3 regions of the Amorphus suaedae genome follow, and region 3 is predicted to be linked to each of the others. Evidence: riboswitches for the same ligand, from Rfam matches in the RefSeq annotation. Region 3 holds a riboswitch; each other region holds the start of a gene.
The links. A riboswitch is a leader RNA that binds a small molecule or an ion and turns the genes downstream of it on or off. The one in region 3 is predicted to bind cobalamin.
Positions count from the first base shown of each region.

Region 1 (5,296 bases), on a different contig from region 3:
CGCACCGCGAGCCTGTTCGCCTTCCTGAGGGCGCTCGCCGGCGATGCCCGCGCGGGCGACGTCGGCTGGGCCCATCCGCGGCTGGCGGAACGGGCCGGCGCGGTCCTCGCCGACCTGATGCTGACGGCGCTCGACCATTCGGCCGGCGGGTGGCTGATCCATGCCGGATCGGCCCGGCCGCAGGCGCTGTCGCGGGCGGAGGAGTTCATCAAGGTGCACGCCCGCGAGCCGCTGCGCCTCGACGACATCGCCGAGGCGGCCGGGGTCAGGCCGCGCACCCTGCACAAGGCGTTCCAGCACCATCTGGGGCTGACGCCGATCGCCTATGTGCGACAGGTGCGGCTGGATCTCGCCCGACGTGACCTGATGGAGGCGGCCCGCAGCGGCCGCACGGTGACCGACGTCGCCACCGACTGCGGCTTCGACCACCTGAGCAAGTTCGCGGGAAGCTACAAGGCGCGCTACGGCGAGAGCCCGTCCGAGACCGTGCGCCGGTTCCGGACGGGCTGAGACCCGGAGGTCAGGCGTGCGCGATGCCGTCCGCCGTCTCGCCGGCGGCGAAGCGGTGGAAGAGCGCCCCGACCAGCCCGCCGAGCAGCGACCAGGACAACAGCGTCGTCATCAGCGCCGCCACCACGAAGCGGTGCTCCAGCGCCTCCGGCACGGCGGTCTCCATCTCGGCGAGCATCGGCGCACCGATCAGGTGGGGGACGGCGAAGAGGACCACGGCCGCGGCGGCGGCCAGCGGCGAGCGGACGAAGGCGATCAGGCCGAGGCTGACGGCGGTTGCCACCACCGTGCCGATCCACCACGCCTGGCGCGCGCCGAGCTCGGCCGCCGGCATGCCGGGAAGCTCGGGCGGAAGCCCCAGCGCCGGCGCCCAGGAGAAGATCACGAAGCCGGCGAGCCCCCAGAGGAAGCCTTCGCGCCAGGTGATCGCGCGCCGCGACAACACCAGCCCCGCCGTTAGCAGCAGGCCGAAGCCGACCTGGGTTATGACGTTGAAGAGCGTCGTATAGGCGGTGCGCTCGAGCCCGTCGGCCGGCGCCCAGAAGGCCGGCTCGTGGTGGGCGGCCGCCTCGGTCTCGGCGGGCGCGGCGCCATGGTCGCTGCCGGCGGCGCCGTGGTCGTGTGCGGCTTCCCCGCCGTTCTCGTAGACCTCGGCGGCGAGGATCAGCGGCACGGTTCCGAAGTGCTGGACGACGGTCACCGCGAGGCCGACCAGAAGGCCCGCGAGGACGGCGGTGAAGACGATGGGACGGAAAATGGACATGAACGGCTCCCTGTGGCCGCCTTGCGCGCCGAACGCACCCTGACCGTCTCCACCCCGGATCATCCGAGCGCGGAAACAGGCTCAAGCTGCTCGCCCGGGACCCGTTTTCGCACGACCGGGCGTCATCGCCCGACCGGGAAGGCCTCCGGAGCGTCCGGCCGCACGGCCGACATCATGACATGAGAGACGCCGGTCCGCACGGGGCGTCCGGACGTCAGGAAAATCTCAGACCCGGTCGGTGACCGGATGTCAGTGACAGGGGAAAGCGTTCGAATGCCGCATGTCGTGGGCGGCGTTGTGCACGGCGGGCAGCTGGGTGAACCCGGCCACGCCGATGACGAACACGCCGAGGAGCATCGCCGACAGCGCCTGGACGACGGCACTGGACGAGCGGGAGACGCGGATGGAAGAGGAAGAGGCGGAAGCTGAAGTCGGGGACATATTGACCCTCCCGGTCAAGCATGAGCAAGGACGGGCCGGACGGACGTCCGGCCAGTGTCGCGCTTGGCAGGTCTCCTGGCTTGCGGGTCACCATCTCCGTTCAGCCTTCCCGGCCAATGGCCAGTGGCAGAAACGAACGGACACTCACCGCTCACAGTTGCGGGGGCAGCCACGGTCTCGGCCCCTTTTGGGTCGTCCTCACCGTGTTCCCTTTTCATCCCGGGGACTCTCGTCCCGCGAGAACCAACGCACCAACGAGATAAGCCGGTGCGCCGCAGCATGTCAATCGGAGCGGGGGTAAACGGCGCGTCTGAGATCGCGGCTGGTGAGGTGAAACCGGGCGTCGGAAGGCAGGCCTGCCCTGGCGATCTTCGCCTCGGCGGCAGCCCGGAAAAGACCGTGGTTGGCGGCAAAGAAGGCCATGCAGGATTCGGCTGTGGCGGGGCCGTCGAGCAGCGCGCGGAAGGCGAGTCGGTGCACGAGGGCGGCCCCTGCCCCGACCGCGAATTCCAGCGCGTCGAGGTCCGTGCGCCAGACGGCGGCGCGGTCCCCGCCGGTCTCCGTCACCGGTCGCAGCGATAGAGGCGGATGTCCGGATCCCCCTTCCAGGAGAAGTACACCTTGCCGCCGGCCGTCTTGCCGAACAGCGTCGCGCTTCCCGCCGCATCACCCTCGTCGGTGCACTGGATGCCTTCGACCCGGAACATCCCGTCGGCGCGGGAGCGGATCTCCTTGACCTTGCACTCGAAGGGACCGATCGCCACCCGCGACTTGGAGATCTCGGCGTCCATCCCCTGGCAGCTCGGCCCGGTGGAAAAGTGGCCGAGGAATTCCTGGGCGTGCGCCGGCACGGCGAAGAGGAGCAGCGTAAGCACGGACAGGCGGGCGATCATGGGCGAGGCACCTCGTGGCTGGCGGGGTGCCGACGGACGGGCCCGCTATTTTTCAACAAAGGCCTTTTCGATGACGAAATGGCCGGGGTTGGCGTTCGACCCCTCGTCGAAGCCGCGCCCCTCCAGGAGCTTTCCGCAGTCTGCCAGCATGCCGGGGCTGCCGCACAGCATCACCCGGTCGGCCTCCGGCGACAACGGCTCCAGCCCGAGGTCGGACGTGAGCTTGCCGGTCTCGACCAGCTCGGTGATGCGGCCGCGGTGCTTGAAGGGTTCGCGCGTCACGGTGGGATAGTAGAGCAGCTTGTCGCGCACGACGTCCCCCAGATAGGGGCTCTCGAGCAGTTCGGAAACGATCTTCTCGCCGTAGCCGAGTTCGCGCACCTGGCGGCAGCCGTGGACCAGCACGACCTTGTCGAAGCGCTCGTAGGCCTCCGGATCCTTGATGACCGACAGGAACGGCGCCAGGCCGGTGCCGGTGCCGAAGAGGTAGAGCGTGCGGCCGGGCAGCAGCGCGTGCTGGACCAGCGTGCCGGTGGCCTTCTCGCCGACCAGGATCGGGTCGCCCACGGCGATGTTCTTCAGCCGCGAGGTCAGCGGGCCGTTCGGCACCTTGATGGAGAAGAAGGACAGCTCCTCCTCGTAGTTGGCGCTCGCCATGGAATAGGCGCGCAGCAGCGGCTTGCCGTCCACCTTCATGCCGATCATCGTGAACTGGCCGTTCTCGAAGCGGAAGGTCGGGCTGCGGGTGGTGGTGAAGGAGAACAGCGAATCCGTCCAATGGGTGACGGAGAGGACGCGTTCTTCGTTGATGGCCGCCATCAATCTGTCCTTCTGGTCGCGCGGGCCGCTCGCCCGCTGTGGCCGTCCGCCGCCCTGCCCGGGCTGTGCGGTGCTCTGGCCGTCATGTCGTGGCCCGCGCGCGGGTCCCGGGACCCGCGCAGGCGTGGTGCGCTTGTAGACCGTGCTGCCCGCGCCTGAAAAGGTAAGTCATGCTTCCGCACGGGGTGGTCAAGGGCAAGTTTTACTCAATGCCCGTCCGGCAACCTGGGCGCAAGAGGGCTCGGATGTCCTTGCGCCATCTCAAGTCCCTCGCCGAAAGGCGCCGCGAGACGCGCCGGACCGTCGATATCGGGCCGCGTCTTACCCCGGTCACGATCTCCGGCTTGAAGGGCTGCCGTCCCGCCACGGCATACGGCGGGGCGCCCCTGATCCGGGCCGGCGCCCTGCCGCCCCGGCACCCGCAAGCGACAAAGGATCCTTCATGCGCGCTCCCGGCCTCGGCCTTCTCACCCTGCTCGTTCTCGCCGGCCCTGCCCTCGCCCTCGAACTGCCGGCGCAGGATCGGGCGGCGCTGGAGACGCGCGTCGAGACCTTCGACACGGCGATCCGCGCCAACGACACCGACCAGATCGTCGACGTCGTGCCGCCGAAGGTGCTGGCATTCATCGCCGACAAGGCCGGCGTGCCGCTCGACAAGCTGAAGGAAGGGCTCGCCACCCAGATCGAGCAGGCGATGGCCGACGTCACCATCGTCTCGTTCGGCATGGACCTGGACACGGCCGAGGTCGGCGAGAGCGCCACCGGGCGCACCTATCTTCTGGTGCCGACGCATACGGTGATGCAGGCAGAAACCGTCGGCAAGGTCGAGACGAAGACCCACACGCTGGCCTTCGCCGATGGCGGGAAATGGTACCTCGTGCGTCTCGACAACGAACAGCAGAAGGCGATCCTGAAGGAAGCCTACCCCGAGTTCGCCGACATCACCTTCCCCGAAGGGACGATCGAGATCGTCGAAAAGAAGTAGTCCGCCGCTCCCCCTGCGCGCCCGGGCCCCCTTCCGGGCATGCCTCCCCGGACCGGCCGTTCGCAACCCTGCACCTGCGGTCGCAAGGGCGCCCAAACCGCGTGCCGAGCGCGGGATGCCCGCGCACCGCGTCAGCCGGTCCCCGATGGGCAGCGCCGTGCGAATGGAATCGCCCTAAATCACGAATGTGCTAAAATGCAACGATAGATAGGCCCTCCCAGCCGAAAGACGCGTGCCGAAGTCAGACATCGAAGCTCTCTTGTGACGCGGGAGACTTGCACATGCCACGGCGCTCCATTTTCCTCGTTCTCGCCTCCACCTTCGTCGCGTGCCCGGCGCTCGCCCAGGACGCGGTGACCACCGACGCCGGCACGATCGAGGCGTCCCAGGTCGAGCGCTTCTTCAAGCAGCCGGGCTATTCCCCCTACGCGGGGCGCGACTTCCCGACCCGCCCGCTGTGGGGAGAGCAACATCTGCACACCTCGTGGTCGCCGGATGCCTTCGCTGGCGGTACACGCGTCGGCCCGGACGAGGCGCTGCGCTACGCCAAGGGGGAGGAGATCACCTCGAACACCGGCCAGCGGGTCAAGCTTTCGCGCCCCTACGACTGGATGGTGGTCGCCGACCATTCCGACGCGCTCGGCGTCGTCGCGAACATCTACGGCGGCGACCCGGCGCTTCTGGCCGATCCGGTTCTCAAGGGCTGGCACGACGGCATGAAGAAGGGCGGCGACGCGGCGACTGCCGTGGTGATGGAGATGATCATCCTTCAGGGCGCGGGAAAGCTTCCCGCCGCGATGACCGACAAGGACACCCAGTTCGATATTTGGCGAAAGATGACGGAGATCGTCGAGAGCCACGACGATCCGGGCACCTTCACCGCCC
Region 1 is NZ_JBRJIT010000002.1:1,540,531-1,545,826, reverse strand. Features, by position in the region: gene AB7M35_RS20915 (AraC family transcriptional regulator) at 1-510, shown strand, start outside; gene AB7M35_RS20910 (CbtA family protein) at 521-1,273, opposite strand; gene AB7M35_RS20905 (CbtB domain-containing protein) at 1,523-1,714, opposite strand; cobalamin riboswitch at 1,762-1,977, opposite strand; gene AB7M35_RS20900 (hypothetical protein) at 1,997-2,281, opposite strand; gene AB7M35_RS20895 (hypothetical protein) at 2,278-2,607, opposite strand; gene AB7M35_RS20890 (ferredoxin--NADP reductase) at 2,653-3,426, opposite strand; gene AB7M35_RS20885 (hypothetical protein) at 3,869-4,411, shown strand; gene AB7M35_RS20880 (DUF3604 domain-containing protein) at 4,693-5,296, shown strand, end outside.
Region 1: it holds a riboswitch for cobalamin, as region 3 does, so the genes downstream of both, AB7M35_RS20905 (CbtB domain-containing protein) here and cobU (bifunctional adenosylcobinamide kinase/adenosylcobinamide-phosphate guanylyltransferase) in region 3, are expected to answer to the same signal.

Region 2 (5,296 bases), 1.6 Mb from region 3:
ACAACGCCGGCGACCGCGTCGTCACCGCCATCGCCGTCACCGGCCACCTGAAGAGCGCGGGGAGCACCGCCTCGGCCATCGTCACCCCGTGCGGCCGGTGCCGGCAGATGATCGCCGAGTTCGCCGGCCTCGCCAACGCCGACATTCCGGTGCTGTGCTGCGCCGGCGACCTGTCGCGGGTGCTCGCCACCTCCATCGACGCCCTGCTGCCGCACGCCTTCGGGCGGGCGTCGCTGCCCGGCTGAGCGTCACACAAATCAAGACAAGAGGTCATTTGCCCAACACCACCGAAGGGTGCAGGATATTAGCCTTCGGATAGGAGAAAGCGATGCGCCGCACCATAGTCGTCACCATAGTTTCACTCATCGCCATCACGAATGCTTTTGCGCAGTCCTCACCTTATCTGCGCTCTCAAGATGGTCGATACCTTGGTAACTTAAATAACAATCGCTACGATCCAAACTCTGTCGCCAACCCATATGGTCGTTACGGAAGTCCCTATAGCCCAGACTCAATTAATAACCCCTACGGTCGTTACGGAAGTCCGTACTCGAATGAGTCAGCGAACAACCCGTATGCTACGCAGTCTCCGAGGATCTATTCACCCTGCTATGGTATAAATTGCAACCAGTGACTTTAGATTTATCTTTTACAAAAGCATGCGGCTAGGATTTCCAAACTTAGTATTTTTGTAGTGTATCTCTGAGATTTTGCAGAATAAGCGCTCTGCTAACGTCCGTCTCGCGCCGGGAAAGCGAGCATGCGTTGTGATCCCCACGGCGTGGCTTACGCGGCTCCGCCGACTTGTCGCGAGTGCGCGCAAACATGATCGACGCCCTGCTTCCGGATAGGCAAGCCTGGCGACAGGCTCGAGCCGTTTCCTTGCCGCATCCGCTGATGCCTGGCCGGGGAAAACCAAATGCGCGCCTTCACACCGAGCTGCCGCTCCGCTCGCCTCGCTCTCATGGCCGTGGGGCTGGTCGGTCTGATCGGCGCGCCAACGGCATCGGCCGGTTCTCTGGCGGGTCATGCGGGAGCCGCGGCGATGGCGGATGCGCCGCACGCCCGTACCATCCAGCGCGTGGACGATCGGGGCTGGAGCCGGTCGCCGTCCCGCGCCGGGCCGGACGGTGGCTACGGCGCGCCTTCGGGCGGACAGCAGCCTTTCAACGCTCCGCCAGCGAACTGGCAGGCCGACCGCTACAGCCCGTCGATGTACGACAAGCGGGACGCGGCGGACTGGGGCGCGGCCGCCGCGGCCGGCGCGGTCGGGCTGGACGCGATCGGCGATTGGGCCTGGCGGAATTCCGGACCGCCGCCCGGCTACGGCGTTCCCTATGGGACGGCGCCGGCCTCCACCCAGCCGGATCCGGACGAGATCGGCCCGCGCGAGGCCCGTCCCGATCCGGGCTCCGATTCGATCGGGCCGCCCTCCCCGACCCGGACCCGGGCGAGCGGCTGCTACACGCTCGGCGTCAATCTCGTCTGCCCGAACGACTGATGCCCCGACCTCTCCCGACAGGGAAGAACCCGACACGCCCCCGTCGGAATGATCGCCCCTGACACCGCGGCCCTTGCTCCGGCGGCCCCGTTTCGCCAGACTTGGCCCGTTCGGTGCCCGCCTCGCGCGGGAGAATCGGAAATGCGGTGCAAATCCGTAGCGTGCCCGACGCTGTAACGGGGACCTGTCCGGCAGACTGCCACTGGCCAACCAATCGACGAGCAATTCCCTTTCGTTCAGATCGCTTGATCCGAACGGGAACTGCTCTGGGCCGGGAAGGCGCCGGACGGGGATGAACCGGAGCCAGAAGACCGGCCGAACGCGATGGCCCTTCCGCCTGGATCGCGGCGGGGCGTTGCCGTCGCGAGGCCGACCCATGCCGCATTCCGCCGTCCCCGACCCGTCCGCCGACCTTCTCGTGCCCGCCGGCGCGTTCGATCCGGCCGAGCGTGCCGCCGTCTACCGGGCGATCCGCAGCCGGCGCGACGTGCGCGACGAGTTCCGCGCCGATCCCGTGCCCGACGACGTGCTCCGGCGGATCCTGGAGGCCGCCCACGCGGCGCCGTCCGTCGGGCTGTCGCAGCCGTGGACCTTCCTGCTCGTCCGCGACCCGGAAGTGCGGGCCGAGATCCACGCCGCGTTCCTCGCCGCCAACGCCGAGGCCGCCGCCATGTTCGTGGGGGAGCGGGCGGAGCGCTACCGGGCGCTGAAGCTCGAAGGCATCCGCAAGGCGCCCCTCAACATCTGCGTCACCTGCGACCGCCGCCGCGGCGGGCCGGTGGTGCTTGGCCGCACCCACCAGACCGACACCGACCTCTACTCGACCGTCTGCGCGGTGCAGAATCTGTGGCTCGCCGCCCGCGCCGAAGGGGTCGGCGTCGGCTGGGTGTCGATCTTCCGCGAGGCCGACGTGCGCGCCATCCTCGGCATCCCGTCCGAGGTCGCGATCGTCGCCTATCTCTGCGTCGGCTTCGTCGACCGGCTGTTCGACCGTCCGGAGCTGGAGGCGCGGCGCTGGGCATCGCGCCTGCCGCTCGACGCCGTCGTCCGCCACGACCGCTGGAGCGCGTGACGGCCGGCGATCACGGGGCCGTGCGCCGCGCCGCCGACGGGGGAATGCTCAAACACGTGAAAGAATGCTATTTCCGGCGGACAGAAAAACACATCGCCAACGGAGGGTTCCCATGCCGCGCTTCATCGTTGCAGTCGTCCTTGCCGCGTTCCTCGCCGCGTCTCCCCTCATGGGCCGCGACGCATCGGCGCAATCCGACACCGCCATGGTCCAGTCGACGATCTACTTCGGCATGGAAAGTCCCGACGGCGGCGTCAGCGAGCAGGAGTGGTCGACATTCCTCGCCGACGAGGTCACCCCGCGCTTTCCCGACGGGCTGACGGTCCTGTCCGCCTACGGCCAGGGGACCTCCACCAAAGCCTCGGGCGTCCTCACCGAAACGACGAAGATGCTCGTCATCGTCCATCCCGACACGGCCGAGGCGACCGGCAAACTCGGCGAACTGAAGTCGATCTACAAGGAACGCTTCCACCAGACAGGCGTCTTCCATACGCGCCAGCCCGTCGAGGTCGTCGCGGATTGACCGTTCGTTCACTCTGTTGGCGCCCTATGGGCCCCGCCGGCCGGACCCGACGTCCGGCCGCTCCGTTTTCTCACCCTGTAACCAGGAAAGACACCATGCGTTTCGCGTTGATTGCCGCGCTCGCCCTGTCGCTGGCCGGCTGCGTTTCCAGCGGCGACGAGGCCACCTACCCGACCGAGACCTACCTCAGCATCACCAGCAGCGGCGCCGGCCCGGTCAACGGCTCGACCCGCTATTCGGAGTCCGCGCTGAAGGAAGCGCTTCCGTGGGGCGAGGTCCGCACCGTCCAGACGGCCCAGGAGAACAGCACCTCGTGGACGCTCGCGGTGTTCCGCGACGGCATCCAGGTGATCCAGGTCTTCAAGGGATCGAACGGCATGGTCGGCGAGGTCCACGGCGTCACCCAGCACTTGACCGGTCCGCGCGGCGAACGCATCGGCATGTCGATGGCCCAGGCCGGCGTCAGCCGCTCCTCCTGCCGCGTCGGCCGCAACCTGTGGCGCGGCATGGCGGTATGCCCGTCGCGCGGCGCCAGCGACGTGACGCTGGTGTTCGCGATCCCCGGCTACCGCGGACCGTTCGACGAACTGCCGAGCGCCAGCGACCTCAAGGATGCCGAGCTTCAGCGCATCATCTGGAAGTCCTGACCGGCCGTCCCTCCCGGGTGTCGCGGCCGCGGCGAATCTGGGGCAAAGTTCGAGCCCCATGACGAGCGATCGCGACACCCCCTCCCCGACTGGACCCGATCCGGAGCTCGACCGTCTCCTGGACGGCATCCGCTCCGGCAAGCGGGCGGCGCTCGCCCGCGCCATCACGACGGTGGAATCGAAGAAGATCGACCACCGCAGGCGCGCCCGCGGCCTCCTGCAGGCGCTGCTGCCCGACACCGGCGGCGGCGTCCGCCTCGGCATCACAGGGGTGCCCGGCGTCGGAAAGTCCACCACCATCGACGCGCTGGGCACCATGCTGACCAAGGCCGGCCACCGCGTCGCGGTGCTGGCGGTCGACCCCTCCTCCACCCGCACCGGCGGCTCGATCCTCGGCGACAAGACGCGGATGGAGCGCCTCGCCGTCGATCCGAACGCCTTCATCCGACCCTCCCCCTCGGCCGGCACGCTCGGCGGCGTCGCCGCGCGCACCCGCGAGACGATGCTCTTGTGCGAGGCGGCCGGCTACGACGTGGTGCTGGTGGAAACCGTCGGCATCGGCCAGTCGGAGACGGCGGTGGCGGAAATGGTCGACACCTTCCTCGTCCTCGGCCTGCCCGGCGCCGGCGACGAGCTGCAGGGCATCAAGAAGGGCGTCATCGAGATCGCCGACGTCATCGCCGTCAACAAGGCGGACGGCGACAACGCGCCCCGGGCCATGCAGGCGGCGGCGGAATACCGCAGCGCGCTGCAGATCCTGACCGCCTCCGACGCCGCCTGGCGGCCGCCGGTCATCACCGTCTCCGGCCTCACCGGCGACGGCCTGGAGCGGTTGTGGCAGGAGGTGCTGAACCACCGCGCCAGCGGCGAGAAGACCGGCAGCTTCGACGCCAAGCGCCAGCGCCAGCAGGTCGCCTGGATGTGGACGATGATCCGCGAACAGATGATGGCCGCCATCCACATGCGCCCGGACGTCCGCTCTCGGGTGCGCGAGCTGGAGAGCTCGGTGGGCGACGGCGAGGTCGCCGCAACCGTGGCGGCCGACGAGATCGCCCGGATGATGGGCTTGGGCGAGATCTAGCTCCGCCAATGCCCCGTCGGAGCGCGGCGCCCGCCCCGGCCGCTCAGCCGAGCTTGTCGTCGGCGGCCTTCTGCGCCAGCCCCGCGACGATGTCCTTGAGGGCGGCCATCAGCATCGGCTTGCGGTCGCCGATGATGTCGTCGAGCCGGCGCATGTGGGTGTGGGCCTTGTCGGCGATGCGCTCGTAGACCACCAGGCCTTCCGGCGTCACCCGGCTGGCGTAGGAGCGGCGGTCGTCCTCCAGGCGGGTGCGCTCGATCAGGCCCTTGTCCTCGAGCTGCCGCAGACCGGCCGTCACGCTCGACTTGTCCCGGCCGCTGGCGCGCGCCAGCACCGTCTGGGTGATGCCGGGATTCTCGTGGATCAGCGACAGCAGCGCGAAGTTGCCCGGCTTCAGCGAATCGGGACCGAGCACCTGGGAGAAATCCTGGAACGCGCTCTCGTAGGCCAGGCGCAGGTAGAAGCCGACGAA
Region 2 is NZ_JBRJIT010000001.1:1,805,371-1,810,666, forward strand. Features, by position in the region: gene AB7M35_RS08170 (cytidine deaminase) at 1-245, shown strand, start outside; gene AB7M35_RS08175 (hypothetical protein) at 1,046-1,501, shown strand; cobalamin riboswitch at 1,596-1,835, shown strand; gene bluB (5,6-dimethylbenzimidazole synthase) at 1,878-2,573, shown strand; gene AB7M35_RS08185 (DUF3574 domain-containing protein) at 2,686-3,096, shown strand; gene AB7M35_RS08190 (DUF1131 family protein) at 3,192-3,743, shown strand; gene meaB (methylmalonyl Co-A mutase-associated GTPase MeaB) at 3,802-4,824, shown strand; gene AB7M35_RS08200 (MarR family winged helix-turn-helix transcriptional regulator) at 4,868-5,296, opposite strand, start outside.
Region 2: it holds a riboswitch for cobalamin, as region 3 does, so the genes downstream of both, bluB (5,6-dimethylbenzimidazole synthase) here and cobU (bifunctional adenosylcobinamide kinase/adenosylcobinamide-phosphate guanylyltransferase) in region 3, are expected to answer to the same signal.

Region 3 (5,296 bases):
GTCCGGTCCAGCGCGGTGCCGGCGTAGGCATCGCCGATGCCGGCGGCGGAGAACACGGTGGAGGTGAGCACGACCGCCGGATCGGTGGCGGCGAGTGCGGCCGCCACCACCTCGGCAGGGGCACCGTCGCGCAGGCTGGAGGCGAACATCGGCAGCGGATTGAGACCGCGCGCGACGAGCGCTTCCACCAGCGCATCGGAGGGCGCGGTGGCGCCGTCCTGGAGGTGGGCCCGGTAGAAGACCAGGGCGGCGACGGGGGCGCCGGGATCGCGCCAGTTCGCCCGCACACGGTCGAAGCCGACGGCGCCCTCGCCCGGCCAGTAGCAGCCGGCCAGCGGGATCGGCTGCGGTTCGGGCGGGCGCTCGGCCCGGCCGAGGAGATGGGCGGCGAAGCGCAGCGCATGCGCGCGGTTGCGGGCGCCGCCCTCCACGCAGTAGCGCCAGAAGGTGCGGGCGTCGTCCTCGCCGACGGTGCCAAGCTTCGCCAGCGCCTCCGACCAGCGCGCCTCGCCCGGCACGATCGCCAGCTGCACGCCGCGCTGGCGGGCGAGCGTTTCCAGGGCGTCGACGCCGTGGGGCCAGTAGGCGGTGCCACCGAGCAGCCGCACGATGACGAGCTTCGCGTGCCGGAAGGTCTTCTCCAGCGCCAGGTCCACCGACAGCGGGTGGGCCAACGTGACAAGGCTGGCCAGCCGCAGGCTCGGAAAGTCGTCGGGCAGCGCCTCGGCGGCTTCGGCGAACGCCGACAGCTCGGAATCGGCAGCCGACAGGATGACGATCTCGGCCGGCGTCAGGTCGAGATCGACCGCCTCGTCGGCGCTTTCGATACCGGAGGAGCGGGCCGCGAGAAGATGCATCAGGCCGACGCGGGCGCCATCAGCCCTTCGACCGCGCTCCGATCCATGTCGTGCGCGCCGATCACCACGACCCCGCCGGCCGCCTCGCCCGGACGGCCGAACCAGGTCTCGACGCGGGGCCCGACGGCCTGGACCACCAGCGGCGCCGGACGGCCGGCAACGGCGAGCCGCCCCTTCACGCGCAGCACATCGTCGCGGCCGACGATCGCCTCCACCCAGGCGCGGGCGCCGTCGACGTCGGCGAAGGCGGGCGGCATGACCACGAAGGAATCGAAATCGTCGTGCTCGTGGTCGTGATCGACCCCATGATGGCCGGCGCGCGCGGCGACGTCCTCCTCGGCGGCGGCGACGATGCCGAACAGCACGTCGACCGGAACGTCGCCGGCGCGACCCTCGACGGTCTGCACGCCGGCGCGGATGCGGCCGGAGACCTGGTCTCGCACGGCCGCGAGCGACGCCGCGTCGACGAGGTCGGTCTTGGTGAGCACCACGAGATCGGCGCAGGTGAGCTGGTCCTCGAACAGCTCCTCGATCGGGCTTTCGTGATCGAGCGCCGGGTCGGCCCGTCGGCGCGCCTCGACGGCAGCGAGATCGGAGGCGAGCCGGCCTTCCGACAGCGCGTGGGCATCGACCAGCGTCACCACGCCGTCGACGGTGACTCGGGTCTTGACGGTCGGCCAGGCGAACGCGCCGACCAGCGGCTGCGGCAGCGCCAGCCCCGAGGTCTCGATGACGATGTGGTCCGGCGGCACGGCCCGGTCCAGCAGCGCCTCGATGGCGGGCAGGAAGTCGTCGGCCACCGTGCAGCAGATGCAGCCGTTGGTGAGCTCGATGACGTCCTCGTCGGCGCAGTCCGGATCGACGCACTCGGCGACCAGGCCGCCGTCGAAGCCGAGGTCGCCGAACTCGTTGACAATGACGGCGATGCGCTTGCCGTCGGTGCGTTCCAGCAGGCGGCGGATCAGGGTCGTCTTGCCCGCCCCGAGGAAGCCGGTGACGATGGTGGCGGGGATGCGGGGTGCGAGGGTCAAAGCACGATCTCCGGGGATGGGGATTTGGGAAGGACGAGCGCGCGGCCGGCGACCACCAGGACGACATGGTCCATGGCGGCGGCCAGGCGCTGGTTCATGCGACCGTGGTGGTCGCGAAAGGCACGCGCGAGCGCGTTGGCCGGCACGATGCCGCTGCCGACCTCGTTGCTGACGACGACGACGGGGCCCGGCAGGCGGGCAAGCGTCTCGGCGAGGATGCCGACCGCGCGATCTGGTTCGGTGCCGGCTTCCAGGAGGTTCGACAGCCACAGCGTGGCGCAATCGAGAAGGATCGCGGTGTCGGGCCCGGAGGCCTCGAGCAACGCCTCCGCAAGCTCCAGCGGCGCGTCGACGGTGCGCCAGTGATCGCCGCGACGGGCGCGATGGTGCGCGATGCGGTCGGCCATCTCGCCGTCGCGCGCGGGTCCGGCGGTGGCGACGTAGACGGGGGTGCGGCCGGAAGCCTCGACGAGGGATTCCGCGTAGGTGCTCTTGCCGGAGCGTGCGCCGCCGAGCACCAGCACCGATTTGGCCGTCGCGCTCATCGGCCGCCTGCGCGCCAGGGACGCAGCGGCATGGAAGCGGCGAGGCGCCGGCACGCACGGGCACCGCCCGCATAGGGGGCGCGGGGGCCGGGTCGAGCACGGAAAGTGGGGCCGGACAGCGCCGGATCAGACATAGCGGGCCTCCATGAGCCGTCCACCCGACGGCCCGGGATGAAGTCGTGCGCGCTCGGCCGGTCTCCTGGCTCGCGGGTCACGACCCCTCCTCCGCCTTCCCGGTTTCCCAGTGGCTGGCGGTCGGGACCGCCGAGGAGAAAGGGCTCGCCGCTTACAGTTGCGGGGGCAGCTGCGGCTTCGCGCGCCCGACAGGCGCCGCTCACCGCATTCCCGAAGAGCCGACGGACAGGCCGTCCGCTCACCGAAGCACCCGCCGACCATGCAAGAAATGCGGCGGCCATGCAATCGGGCAGCGCCGATCGGCCGGTTCAGCCTTGGGCGGTACTCAGCGATCCGCCGCGGGGCGCTCGGCTCCGGGTCCGGGCTTCGGTCTGCCGGCGAACGGCCGCTTCCGCCCCCACCACACCTCGGTGCGGCGCCGCAGGCGGCGCATGACGGGGCTGTCGACGGAGAGCACGATCACCCCGAGCGGCAGCATCCAGAACCCCAGGATCGGCAGGAAGCCGAGCACGCCGCCGAGAATCAGCGCGACGCCGAGCCCAACGCGCACCGGCCGCGAGCGCGGCAGGGGAAAGCGTCTGCGCCCGAGCCTGATCTCTGCCATCGATCCCTCATTCTCTCCAAAACCCACGCGGCGGCATGCGCCGACGTGCTCATTCCCATGCCGTCCCGGCCCACGGGGCTTTTCGCGGGCCCGAAATCCGGGCGCCGGACTTGCATCCACAGCCGGAGCGCCAACATGTAGATGGGCGGGCTTGGCAACGCCGGGAAGGCTTGATATAGCCAGCCTCCTAACGAAAGACGTGGCCCTGTTCCTCGGTAGCTCAGTGGTAGAGCAATCGGCTGTTAACCGATCGGTCGCTGGTTCGAATCCGGCCCGGGGAGCCACCTCTTCGTTCTAGGCGTCGAGTGATCTTCAGACCTCCGCCTGTCCGCCTCCCCTCCGAACCGCGTATGACACCGACCTGCGGCTGATGCCTTGGCGACCGCTGGTCGTCTGTGCATCGGGTGCCGTCCGGGCGGCCGTGCTCCTCCAGACTTTTTCACCGTCCAGCGGAACCCGGCCGGTAGGCAATGCGTTGTCACTTCCACCGTTGCGGCGGATGAGGCAGCCCGCATCGGGCGCACACCACAAAGGTGGTGGCTCAAGTGCCCCTTAGCCTCTCTGGCGGGTCTATCCGTCACGATCCGCGTCCCGCCGCCGCGACGAGGAGCGGCCGCCTCGCTCTCCCATGGCGAGCGAACGGCCATAACGGCCGGAAAAGGCCGGGTGATCAAAAAGGAGGATCTGCCATGAAAGCACGTCAGAAGATCGGCGATGTGGCGAGCGTCGCCGTCGACGGCAGCCTGAGGACGGGGCGGATCACCGCGCTGGATGCGCGTGATGCGTCGCTCGTCCTTGCGGACGGTCGGACGGTCACGCGCCCGCGCGCGGCGCTCAAGGCGGTCCGCCCGTTCAGGCAGGCCATGCGGGGCGGACGGGAACTGGCGAAGCGGGACGGCCCGACCCTTGATTGGAGCCGCGGCCCGGGCAAGCGTCGCGCCGGCTGGCGATAGACCGCCGCGCGCCTAGCCCCTGTGCCTGCTCACTGCAATCGCGCTCGCCGACCACTCGGCGAGCTTGCATTGCTCCCGACGCTTCCCTCACATGGGGTGAACCGGGAGGGGGAATGCACAGGCTGATCGTTACCTTCGTCTGCGTGACGGCATTGGGCGCGGCTGCGGTTCCGCAGGTCAGTGCTGCCGGCATCTCCGGGTTTGCCCCCGCGTCAGAAAGCGCCCGCGGGCCAGCGGCAGATCAGGTCGCGGCGAAGCGCAGTTGCAAGGCGGTTTCGAGCTGCCGGGAAGCCGTGCAGATGTGGTGCGACGGCTACAAACGCGCCGACGCCGACAACGACGGCATCCCGTGCGAAAACATCTGTCATTCCAAGAAGGAGGTCGACGCGATCCGGGCCGAGATCGGCTGTTGAACGGATGGTCGGGGTGATGCCTCAGCCAGTGCGGTGCGCTCGCAACTCCTCGCCGTCCAGCCAGCGATGCCGACCCGACGCCACCAGATGCCCGGTTTGCCACAAGGCGGCGATGATGCGGCTGCTTCCCGTTGCGGCGACCATTTCGGTTCAGATCGACCCGGTCAGAATGCCGAGCAAGTGGCCAAAGCACTCACTCTCGAGCGATCCGCGATCGACCAGCCGTCCTGAGTTGCTCTGAACCCCGCCCGGCATGCTGCCCGCTCATTTCGGTTTGCCGATACCGGTAAAGTCTGGAGTACGCCTTTCTCCAAAGGCACGCATGGCCTCTTCCACCTCCGGGCCGCCGACAAGACCGGCCTGGGCATCACGCTCTGCATCGAGTTGGGCATCGAAGCCGTTGACGAACGCGCGATCCACCAGCCGGCGCGTCGCGACCTGACCGCTGAGAGGGCCGGCGGCGAGCCGCAGGGCCAATTCCATGGCGGTAGCCTGCAGGACGTCGTCGGCGACCACATCCCAGATCATGCCAAGGCCTGCGGCTTTCTCGGCGGAAATCCGCTCGCCGAGCAGCGCCACGCCGAGGGCCCGCGCGCGCCCGAGATGATGAGCGAGCTGCCAGGACGTGCCCAGGTCGGGCACCAGCCCGAGCTTGGAGGTAAACGTCAGAAGGAAGCCTGCCGAGCGCGCCGCGATCGTGACGTCGCCGGCAAGGGCAAGGCCCACCCCACCACCGGCAGCGATCCCGTTCACCGCAG
Region 3 is NZ_JBRJIT010000001.1:178,863-184,158, reverse strand. Features, by position in the region: gene cobN (cobaltochelatase subunit CobN) at 1-857, opposite strand, end outside; gene cobW (cobalamin biosynthesis protein CobW) at 857-1,888, opposite strand; gene cobU (bifunctional adenosylcobinamide kinase/adenosylcobinamide-phosphate guanylyltransferase) at 1,885-2,433, opposite strand; cobalamin riboswitch at 2,606-2,841, opposite strand; gene AB7M35_RS00800 (hypothetical protein) at 2,894-3,172, opposite strand; tRNA gene AB7M35_RS00795 (tRNA-Asn) at 3,382-3,456, shown strand; gene AB7M35_RS00790 (hypothetical protein) at 3,862-4,125, shown strand; gene AB7M35_RS00785 (excalibur calcium-binding domain-containing protein) at 4,239-4,538, shown strand; gene AB7M35_RS00780 (enoyl-CoA hydratase-related protein) at 4,803-5,296, opposite strand, start outside.